Regions from separate parts of the Sphaerisporangium flaviroseum genome, predicted to be linked through region 1. Evidence: riboswitches for the same ligand, from Rfam matches in the RefSeq annotation. Region 1 holds a riboswitch; each other region holds the start of a gene.
What was found. A riboswitch is a leader RNA that binds a small molecule or an ion and turns the genes downstream of it on or off. The one in region 1 is predicted to bind cyclic di-AMP.
Positions count from the first base shown of each region.

Region 2: linked by a shared signal. The riboswitch ahead of ABD810_RS36165 (hypothetical protein) and the one ahead of ABD810_RS00790 (C40 family peptidase) in region 1 are both predicted to bind cyclic di-AMP.
Region 3: linked by a shared signal. The riboswitch ahead of ABD810_RS12675 (CHAP domain-containing protein) and the one ahead of ABD810_RS00790 (C40 family peptidase) in region 1 are both predicted to bind cyclic di-AMP.

Region 1 covers NZ_BAAAZR010000001.1:164,728-167,954, reverse strand. The annotation lists gene ABD810_RS00790 (C40 family peptidase) at 101-1,180, opposite strand; cyclic di-AMP (ydaO/yuaA leader) riboswitch at 1,186-1,384, opposite strand; gene ABD810_RS00785 (amino-acid N-acetyltransferase) at 1,752-2,297, shown strand; gene ABD810_RS00780 (RDD family protein) at 2,528-3,227, shown strand, end outside.
Region 2 covers NZ_BAAAZR010000043.1:288,386-291,612, forward strand. The annotation lists gene ABD810_RS36150 (NADP-dependent oxidoreductase) at 1-62, shown strand, start outside; gene ABD810_RS36155 (hypothetical protein) at 116-391, shown strand; gene ABD810_RS36160 (OsmC family protein) at 436-819, shown strand; cyclic di-AMP (ydaO/yuaA leader) riboswitch at 1,534-1,675, shown strand; gene ABD810_RS36165 (hypothetical protein) at 1,990-2,595, shown strand; tRNA gene ABD810_RS36170 (tRNA-Lys) at 2,790-2,866, shown strand.
Region 3 covers NZ_BAAAZR010000004.1:212,806-216,032, reverse strand. The annotation lists gene ABD810_RS12680 (ABC transporter substrate-binding protein) at 1-56, opposite strand, end outside; gene ABD810_RS12675 (CHAP domain-containing protein) at 585-1,253, opposite strand; cyclic di-AMP (ydaO/yuaA leader) riboswitch at 1,264-1,413, opposite strand; gene ABD810_RS12670 (hypothetical protein) at 1,870-2,151, opposite strand; gene ABD810_RS12665 (hypothetical protein) at 2,377-3,227, shown strand, end outside.

The DNA.
Region 1 (3,227 bases):
CACCGCACCGGCCCTCACGGGCAGGCGCGATACACCGGGCAGGCCGGGTTCATCGCCTGCGCGGTGTACGACGCGTCCCGGAAAGGGCTGGTCGTGTCCGTCAGTCGGCGATGCGCACGCCACCGACGAACGGCCGGTTGCCGAGCGGGACCACCCGTACGACGTCGCCCGTGCGAGGGGCGTGCACCATCATGCCGCCGCCGATGTAGATGCCCACGTGGTGCAGGTCGCTGTAGAAGAAGACCAGGTCGCCGGGGCGCAGATCCTGCCGGGACACGTGGGTGCCGGCGGTCCACTGGTCACCGGTGTAGTGCGGGAGGCTGATGCCGACCTTTTGGTAAGCCCACAGGACCAGCCCGGAGCAGTCGTAGCTCCCCGGTCCCGCCGCGCCCCAGACGTACGGCTTGAGCTGTTGTGTCAGCGCCCACTTGGTGGCCTCTGCGGCCTTGCCCTTGCCCGGGATCGGGATGTCGATACGGGTGGCCCTGCCGAATGTCTGGCCCGCCTGTGAAAGAGCCCGCTTGAAAAGGTTGGTCTCGGTCTGGGCGACCAACTTGCGGATCTTGTCCTGCTGCGACGACAGGTCGCTGACGAGCTTCTTGACCTCCACCTCGCGGGCCTTGGCGCTCGCCTTGGCACGCTCGGCGATGTCCATGGCCTTGGTGATCTGGGCGACCTCCTCGCCCTGCTGCATCTGGAGGGCGTAGGTCGTGGCCGCGCGGTCGAGGTACCCCTCGGGGTCGCCCGACATGGCCAGTGCGAGGGAGGAACCGACGCCGCCCGTCATGTAGGCGTCCTGGGCGTACAGCCCGGCCTTGCGGCGCTTCTCCTCGAGGTCGGTCTCGCTCCTGGCGAGCGTCTTCTTGGCCAGCTCGGCCGACCGCCGCGCCTGCTTGAGACGTTCCTTCTGGCCGTTGTACTGCTCGGTGAGCGACTCGATCTGCTCGTACAGCCGCTCGACCTTGGCCTTCAGCTCGTTGAGGCTGGGCTTGGGTTCGGCGGTCGCCGCCACCAGGGGGGACCCGAACGTCACGGCCGTGAGGGTGAGGGCGATGAGCGCGATCCGGCGTGGAGCGCGCCAGGACGCCGCCGTGACTCTGCCGAGCCAGTAACGCGGGCTTCGTTCTCGGGAACGGGCATGCCTGCCCGCACTCTGTCCAGGCGTGCGCCTAGGCTCCAACGACGAGCTCCTCTCCTTGTCCGCCTACCGGGTTAGCTGACGGGTTCGGGCCGGAGCAGCCCTACCGAGCACATCACCGTGGAGGATCGCGTCGGATTCACCCCAGGGGTGGTGGTTCGTCGAGGGCAGGGCCTCGTCTCGCACCATTGGGTCCCCGATTCCCTGCCACTTTGGGACGTGACCAGGATTAGGCGGTTCGGCCACCGCCTCGCGATGACCGACATTGACGCTGGACACTAGTGCAGTCGAGGTTCCTGCTCAACCAGAACTGCCGATTCTGTAGAGGTTTCACAACCGGCACGTCACGGGGAGATCACGCCGGATGGGGCGGCGAACCCGCATTACCCTGCGTTGACGTGCTTTTGACCCTCCCGTGTGAGGGAAGCCGCAGGTCCACGAGTCGGTGTGATGGGAAATGTCGCCAACGCTGGGATTTTGACGCATCGCGGTCTGTCGACTACCCACCGCGACGACGGCAAAGGCCGGAAGGTATTTCGGACGGACCGTTACCGGGCACGAACCTTCACCGCCGGGGCGAGGCGATCGCCTTCGGCGGATACGCTGGCGGGTCATGGAGCAGGTCGTGGACCCCGTACCCGCCGGCAGCACGCTCGCCGTCAGGCGAGCCCGCACCCCCGACGTCCGGGCCATCGGCCGTCTGGTCGACACCTATTCCGGAGCGGGACCACGCCTCCTGCGCAAATCGATCGTCACCCTCTACGAAGACGTCCAGGAGTTCTGGGTGGCCGAGAGGGATGGGACGATCGTCGGCTGCGGGGCGCTGCACGTCCTGTGGGAGGACCTCGCGGAGATCCGGACCGTCGCCGTCGACGCGAGTTGCCGTGGCCTCGGCATCGGCCACATGATCGTCGCCGCCCTCATCGACACCGCCCGCGAGCTGGGATTGCGCCGGGTCTTCTGCCTGACCTTCGAGGTGGACTTCTTCGCCAAGCACGGTTTCGCGCCCATCCTGGGGACTCCTGTCTCACCTGAGGTGTACGCCGAGTTGCTGGACTCCTACGATGAGGGCGTCGCCGAGTTCCTCGATCTGGAGCACGTCAAGCCGAACACCCTCCGCAACACGCGCATGCTTCTCCATTTGACCCCGCGATCTTGACCTGCGGGATGACGCGATGGAAAGGTGACTGTTGATGCCACTGTCGCTACGTTGGGCAACACCACAGCATGTGTGTCTGACATATGCCGCATGCGAAGCCGAAGTGAGGTGACACGGTGAGCACCGGACAGCCGCCGTACCCACGGGACGAATCGGACGATGATCAATCGTCATCCGGGTCTCCGCAATATGGGCAGCAGAACACCGATCGGCCAGGCGCCGATCCGGAGGTGACGGTCGTTCACCGTCCCCAGCAGACATCGGAGAACAGCTACCCCCAGTCCTACGGGCAGCAAGGCGCGTACGGCCAGCAGGGCGCGACCGGGTCGTACGGGCAGAGCTATCCCCAGCAGTCCCAGACACCGGGCCAGCAGTACGGCCAGCAGGGATACGGCCAGCCCGAGTCCCAGACCGGCCCACACCAGTCGTACGGGCAGCAGGGCTACGGCCAGCAGCAGCCGTACGGCCAGCAGCAGGGCTACGGCCAGCAGCAGCCGTACGGCCAGCAGCAGGGCTACGGTCTGCAGGGCCAGCAGCAGTACGGCCAGCAGCCCGGCCAGGACCAGCAGGCGTACGGGCAGCAGGGCTATGGCCAGCAGCCCGGCTACGACCAGCAGCAGGCGTACGGCCAGCAGCAGTACGGCCAGCAGGGTCAGCAGCAGTACGGCCAGCAGCCCGGCTACGAGCAGCAGGCGTACGGCCAGCAGGGCCAGTACGGTCAGCAGCAGCAGTACGGCCAGCAGCAGGGCTACGGTGACCAGGGCTACGGCCAGCAGTACGGCCAGCCGGGAGTCCAGGGCCAGCAGCAGTACGGCCAGCCGGGCATGCAGGGCCAGCAGCAGTACGGCCAGCAGCCCGGGTACGCCCAGCCGGCCTACGGTCAGCCGGGGTACGCCCAGGGCGGCTACCAGCAGCCGTACGGCGCCACGG
Region 2 (3,227 bases), on a different contig from region 1:
CGGCCTTCCTCGGCATGCTGCGCGGGGAGAATCTCGGCAAGATGATCGTGCGGCTTGTCTGATGTGCATATCCCCCCGAGTGGGGGGAAAGGGGCCTTAAAGGGGGTGAGCGCAAATGGACCAGGACGAGCTGCAGTCGCTGTCGCCCAAGGAGCTCCACGACAGGGCGGTGCGCTACGCCGTGGCGCACGGCGACTTCGGCTTCCTGTGGAAACTGCTGACCGTGATCCCGGCCGCCGAGGCCGCGAGCGGGCACTCCGACGAGGCGGCCAACGACCTCAGCCGGGTCTCGGCGCTGCTCAGTGATGCCATGGCGTCTGGTGAGGGCGAGCTCGGCGAGGCGCTGCGCCCGGTGTACATCGCCTATCTCTCCGAGCACCCGGACGCCTGAACCGGCGCGGCCGGCTTTAGGCTCCAGATATGGCATTGGTGAGTGTGGAGCGTACAGATGACGGCTTCGTGGCGCGCAACGACCGCGGAGCGGAGATCGCCCTGGGCGGCGGCGACGAGGAGGGTGTGTTCACCCCCGTGGAACTACTGCTGGTCGCGGTGGGAGGCTGCAACATCGTGACGGTCGAGCCGCTCACCGCTCAGCGCGGTCACCGGCTCGTGCGGCTGGCGATGACGGTGCAGGCGGAGAAGATCGAACCCACCCTGCTCGGGCCGGTCACCATCACCTACGACGTCGAACTGCCCGAGGGCGACGCCAAGGCGGACGAGGTCTTCCGCGCGGTCGCTCACCGGGTGCACGAGCGGCACTGCACGGTCAGCCGGTCCCTGGAGAAGGGCACCGAGGTCAAGGTCGAACTGCCTGAATAGCCACTTGCGCCTGCGGGTCCGACCGTACCCGGTCATCACCGTGAGTTAGACCGAATCTATACCCTGCGATGACGAGTAGCTCAGGCCCCCGTATGTAGTGTTAAGGCAGGTCAAGAGGGATGCGACCAGTCGCCCGAGAGGGCGTCGCAGAGCTTTTCACCAAAAGGACGCGGTGGGGGACCGCGTCCAGTCTGCGGGACCGCCCGATGCGTTTGGGGGAAGGCATCGGCGCTGGACCGTGAGAGATCGGGGCCGGGCAGGCGGGGGACTGCCCGGCCCCGATTCATGCCCGGGGACGGTTCCCCCTGGCGCTCACCCTCGCCTTCCCGGCCCGCTTCCGCCACGCCCCTTCCCACCCCGCCGCGGCTTCCCGCCCACCACACCCTTCCCCCGGCCACGGCCCTTCCCCCGCCTTGCCGCGCCCTTCCTCGCCCAGCGGGCCTTCCTCGCCCTGCCCCTGCCCTTCCCTCACCCGCCCTTCCCCTGCCACGCCCCGCCGACTCCAGCGCACCTTTCCGTCACGCCGGTCACATCGCCCTCCGCGTGACCCTACGCTGGAGGAGCTATGAGCACTGATGTCGGTATTGATGGGGTTTGTGGCCCGAAGGTAGATCTTAATATGCTTTGCAATGATTTCGTTTGCTTTGTCCTGACTCGGTGGGTAAGGTTTCAAGCACGAAACGGATGGTGACCTGGTCTTCAGCAGGAAGGCCACCGTCCCGTACGTCGAATCCCACGGGCGCACCGCCCACGGGAACCGGGGACCCAAGTTTTGTGGGGTGAATCCGCGCAAGCGGTAGGGCGGCTCCAAGCCCGAATCCGTCAGCTAACCCGGTAGACGCGATGGAGAGGAGACCAGAGTGGAGCATCCCACTCCGCACAGTCCACAGACCGGGCAACCCTAAGACCTGGATCTTGCCGTCAGAAGCGGCCGGACTAGTCGGCTGTTAGCAGCCGTCCCATCGGGCGATTGACTCGCCCTCTGCGACACATGGTGGCCTGGTGCCACCGCTAACCGACCCAAGTACGAACGCGCGCTCGGCGCGGCTGGACGCTGTCCCGTTAAGCACCCGAAAGCGCTTTCCACCCCCCGCACCGATCCCCCTCGGCGACTCGGAGCGCGGTCCCCTTGTCTTCTGATGAAAGATCCCTTTCCCCATGTCTTTTTTCATGAACACCCCCAATGCACGATGGACGGCAACTCTCGTAGGCGCGGCTCTGCTCTGTACCACCGCTGTCGCCACCACCGCCGGCACCGTCGCCGCCCATGCCGATGACCACGTCGTGAAGACCGTGACGGCGCAGGCCGCCAAGCCGGTGCTGCTCAAGGGCAGCACCAAGGCCTCGTACTTCTGGGACGACGCTTCCGGGCGTATGGGTGACACAGGCCTTCCGGCCATCGGCAAGCCCATGCAGAAGGGTCTCTTCGCGAGCCCCAGCTGGCCTCTCGGCACCGAGGGCTACGTCGAGTACAACGGCAAGAAGGCCCCCTTCTTCATCGGTGACCGCGGCCCGGGCGTCCCGTCGGAGAGCGGCGTCATGCTCGACATCGACGGCAAGACCTTCGCCCAGCTGACCGGCGGCACCTTCAGCGACAGCTCGCTCGTGGTGACCGGCTTCTCCGCCGGCCACATCAAGGTCAACTACGTGATCACCAAGTGGGGCACCGGAGTGGGCAAGAAGAACCACCCCGTCCCGTTCTCCACGGGCGCGTGGGGCGTCTACGACCACAACCCCGCCAAGCCCGTCACGCCGGCGGTCCCCGCCGGCAACTGAGACCGGACGAGGACGCGGGGCGCGGAACACCTCCGCAGAGGGACGCACTGGTGAACGCTGAGGCACGCCCGGACACCGCCGTCCGGGTGAACTCACAGCCCCCCGCACGAAGGCATGACCTGGCCACCCGCCCGTCACATCGCCCCCGCTGATGTGCGGAGCCTCGCCGGGACTGCTAAAGTCACCGTAGTCACGCGCCGCTAGCTCAGTTGGTTAGAGCAGCTGACTCTTAATCAGCGGGTCCGGGGTTCGAGTCCCTGGCGGCGCACCACGGCAATGGCCGATGGCATGGGCATTCTCCACTTGACGGAGGATGCCCACAGTCATTTCCGGCCCTGTGTGGGGTCGTTTGCTGGTCGGCCCATCCTCCGCAGGTGTACTGGACGGCGGCCGCGTTGTTGTCGACGCCACGGACGACCAGGCACTTGCCGCTGTTCTTGTTGCGGATCTGCCCGTAGGGGCTGCGGCTGTGGCCGATCTGTGGGGAATCCATGGCGGGTCTGGACATCATGTACCGGTCGATCTGGCACCCACCAACATCACCAACGAAGGGGGAGGGCGGTGCCGTGCCCTCACCCAGACCTGCGCACCCGCAGCTCCGCGACGGTCTCCACTGTGCATGTGTACTACCG
Region 3 (3,227 bases), on a different contig from region 1:
GCCGTCATCACCGATGCGACCGCGAGCATTCTGCCGCGGCGCATGTTGTTCTTCATTCCGGACCCCTCTCAGGTGGTTGCCCGATAGATGGGAGGTGCATCGAGGGCCGGCCCCGACAGTCGGGCCCCGCGATGTGCTGGATCCCTCAGCCGTGATCTCGTGGGTGTCATCCCGCGAGCGAAGTTTTGGGAGCGCTCCCACGAAGAGTCTCCGATAGGCAATGCTGGCGTCAATATGCCGAAACCTAACTGTTACTCCTGGGGCTGTTAGAAGCTCGAAACCAGACTAAGAGCTCGAAACTCACCATTGGCGCTATTGGGAGCGCTCCCATCGCTACCGGCACAGTCGGGCGCAAATCATCCATGCGTCACGCGGAACCAGGGTCGGCGGCCTGTGGACCCGGCCCCGGAGCGGTGTCTCGCCGGGGCCTGGAACGTCCGATGCCGTACGACCGGCGGCGGGACGCCGGTCGTACGGCACTGGGGACGGGCGCCGCCGCGGAGTGGAGTCGGCGGGCGCCCTCGATGGTCGACGAGCGGCGCCCCGCGCGGGAGATGGGTCAGGGCGCCGTGGGGAGAGGGAGATCAGGCGGCGTAGGCGGGGTAGCCGTAGCCCGCGACCTGAGAGGTCGGACGCGTACGGATCTCCACGACGCCGTTGCCGGTGTTGCCCTCGACGGTCTTGATCGTGCCGTCGCCGTTGTCGTCGATGACGTAGCCGACGTGCTGGATGGAGTCGAAGCTCTTGTCGCCGTTCCAGGCGAAGAAGACGACCGCGCCCGGCTTGGGCGTGGTGCCCCAGCGGTCCTTGGACGCGAACCACTTGGCGTGCTCGACGGTGTAGGCGTCGTTGCCGACCGTGTCCTCGAGCCCGAGCTGGTTGCCGACCCAGGAGACGAACATGTCGCACCAGGAGGCGTTGGCGAACCCGGCGACCGAGCCGCCGTCGCGTGCGACCGTCTCCTTGGCCCGCGGGGAGCTCATGTACCAGGAGTGGAACTTCGTGCCGCCGCCCGAGCTGTTCTCGGAGATGCCGACCTGGGCTTTGGCGAGCTTCAGGAGCTGCTGGGCGGAGACCTTGCCCGCGTGCTCCCTGACGTGGGACTCGGCGCTCGCGGTCTTGATCTTCTCGTCGGGGGCGGCGGCGTGTGCCGCGAGGGTGGTGCCCGCCACGACCTGGGCGACGACCAGGCCACCGAACGCTAGGGCCTTCAGCTGGTTCTTCGGGGCATCCAGAAGCCGATGTAGGAACATAGACAAGGGGAAACTCCTTCCAGACCGCCTACCGGGTTAGCTGACGGGTTCGGGCGTGGAAGTTCGCCCTACGGGGGCGTCCGTGGGAGGCGGCCCCGATTCACCCCAGAAGAGGTGGGTCCCCGGCTTCGCAATGAAGCGGACTCGGCGGTAGCACGCATCGGTGGGAGAGGGGTCTCCGCAAGGGGCCGACTCGCGCCAGGCAATCTCCATAGCCCGAGCGCATTGCCCAAACGGGTAGGTCCCGTGCCAGGAGTCCTCTCAGAGTAATACATCGGACAAAGGTACGCAAACAGGACAAAACTCCGGGCTGCACCGGGGGTTGGAAGGGCAAATCCCGGCTTGACGCTTACGGGGACGGTCTCCGGGAGCAGGCGCGACATGTGGGGTTCACCTGCGGATGCCCGGGTAAGGGGGAGCGCTGCGGGCCGACCGGCGAGAGCCGTAGGGGCGCCTGCGGTGGTCTGAGTGAGCCGATGGGGCGGAAGTGATAGTTGTGGCGGTCGGTGCCGGCGATGTCAAGTGAGCTAATGGTGCCTGAGAAGCGGCCGGTTCAGCGATACGGCGAACCCCGCCAGATTCGCTCACATGCAGCAAATTCCGTTAACCGTATATATCAATTCGTGTGCGCTTCGTTACCGAGCAAGAAAGCGCAGGACGGGCACATCCGGATACGCCAGGAAGCCAGGAAGGGTGACCCGGCGTGCTGCCCACCTGAATACAAAGAAATCCGGGAATCGTCCGCCCAGCCGTCGACGGAGAAACCCAGGAAAGGCGAACGCGTGCGCAGTTCGAGGGTTCTCGTACCGCTGACCACCATCGCCTCCTCGGAGGTGTCACGGGCCCGGTCATCCTGCCCCACCGAAGGTCCCATCTCGCCGGCGGCCACGGTGTCCACGCTCTCCACCGGGAAGTCGCCGAAGAAGGCCGGCGCCAGGCCTGTCCCCCTGTGAACGGACGCGCGCCGGTCCTGACCTTGGGCGGAAGAGAGCGACGGGACCTGGCTGAGCCACCGTTGTCCGCTGTTCACCAGGTGTTACCCCCCGCGTAGGCTCACGCGGCTACATTGCTTTTCGTCGTGAAAGTGGCAATGCCCGGCGTGGAAAGGATCGGTCGAAGCCGCGTGCGGGAGCAGGGATCGGCCGTCGCCTGGGTGGAGTCGCCTCTTCAGCTGCTGTGCGCGGTCGAGGCGCGGTACGCCGGCGTGTCCGGGTCCGCCCTGCGCATCGTGACCCGGGGCAGGCTTCCAGGCCTCGGCGTGACCCGCGCCGAGCTGGCCGCGCTCGACCTGCCGGGCGGGGTGGAGATCCAGACCGCGGAGGACACGATGCCCCGCCCCGGGCGAGGGGACACCTGGGTAATCGGCGACGCCTTCTCCGGCAGGACGCAACTCACCTCGCTGACCGCCGCCCCCGCCCAGATGGTCGTGGTGGACGACGGCCTGGCCACGATCCGCCTGCTGGAGATGCTCACCTCCCGGCTCGGCACCCCGCTGCTGCGCGCCCGCACCAGGGCGAAGGCGTCGCGACGGGTGCTCGGGGCCGCCGCGGCGATCCGCCTGCGGGCCGCCGCACGAGCCGGACGGCTCACGGTGTTCACCGCCCTTCCCGTGCCGGCCGAGCTGGCCGAGGCCGTACGGGCGCGCGGGATCCGGCTGGTGACCCACGACTTCGCCTGGCTGCGCTCCCAGCCCGCGATCGCCCATCCGCGTCCGCGCGAGGACACCGTCGTGCTCGGCACCTCGCTCGTACGCAACGGGCTGATCCACCGCGACCGCTACCTGTCGTGGCTCTTCGCGCTCCAGGGGCCGCTGGCCTACTACCCGCACCGGCGGGAGGACCCCGGCGACCTCGCGGCCGTCCGTGACCACCCCGGCGTCACCGTGTACGACGGCGGGGTGCCCGTCGAGATGACCCTGCGGGACCTGCGGCCGGGCCAGCGGGTGCTGAGCCTGCCCTCCACGGCCGTCACCTC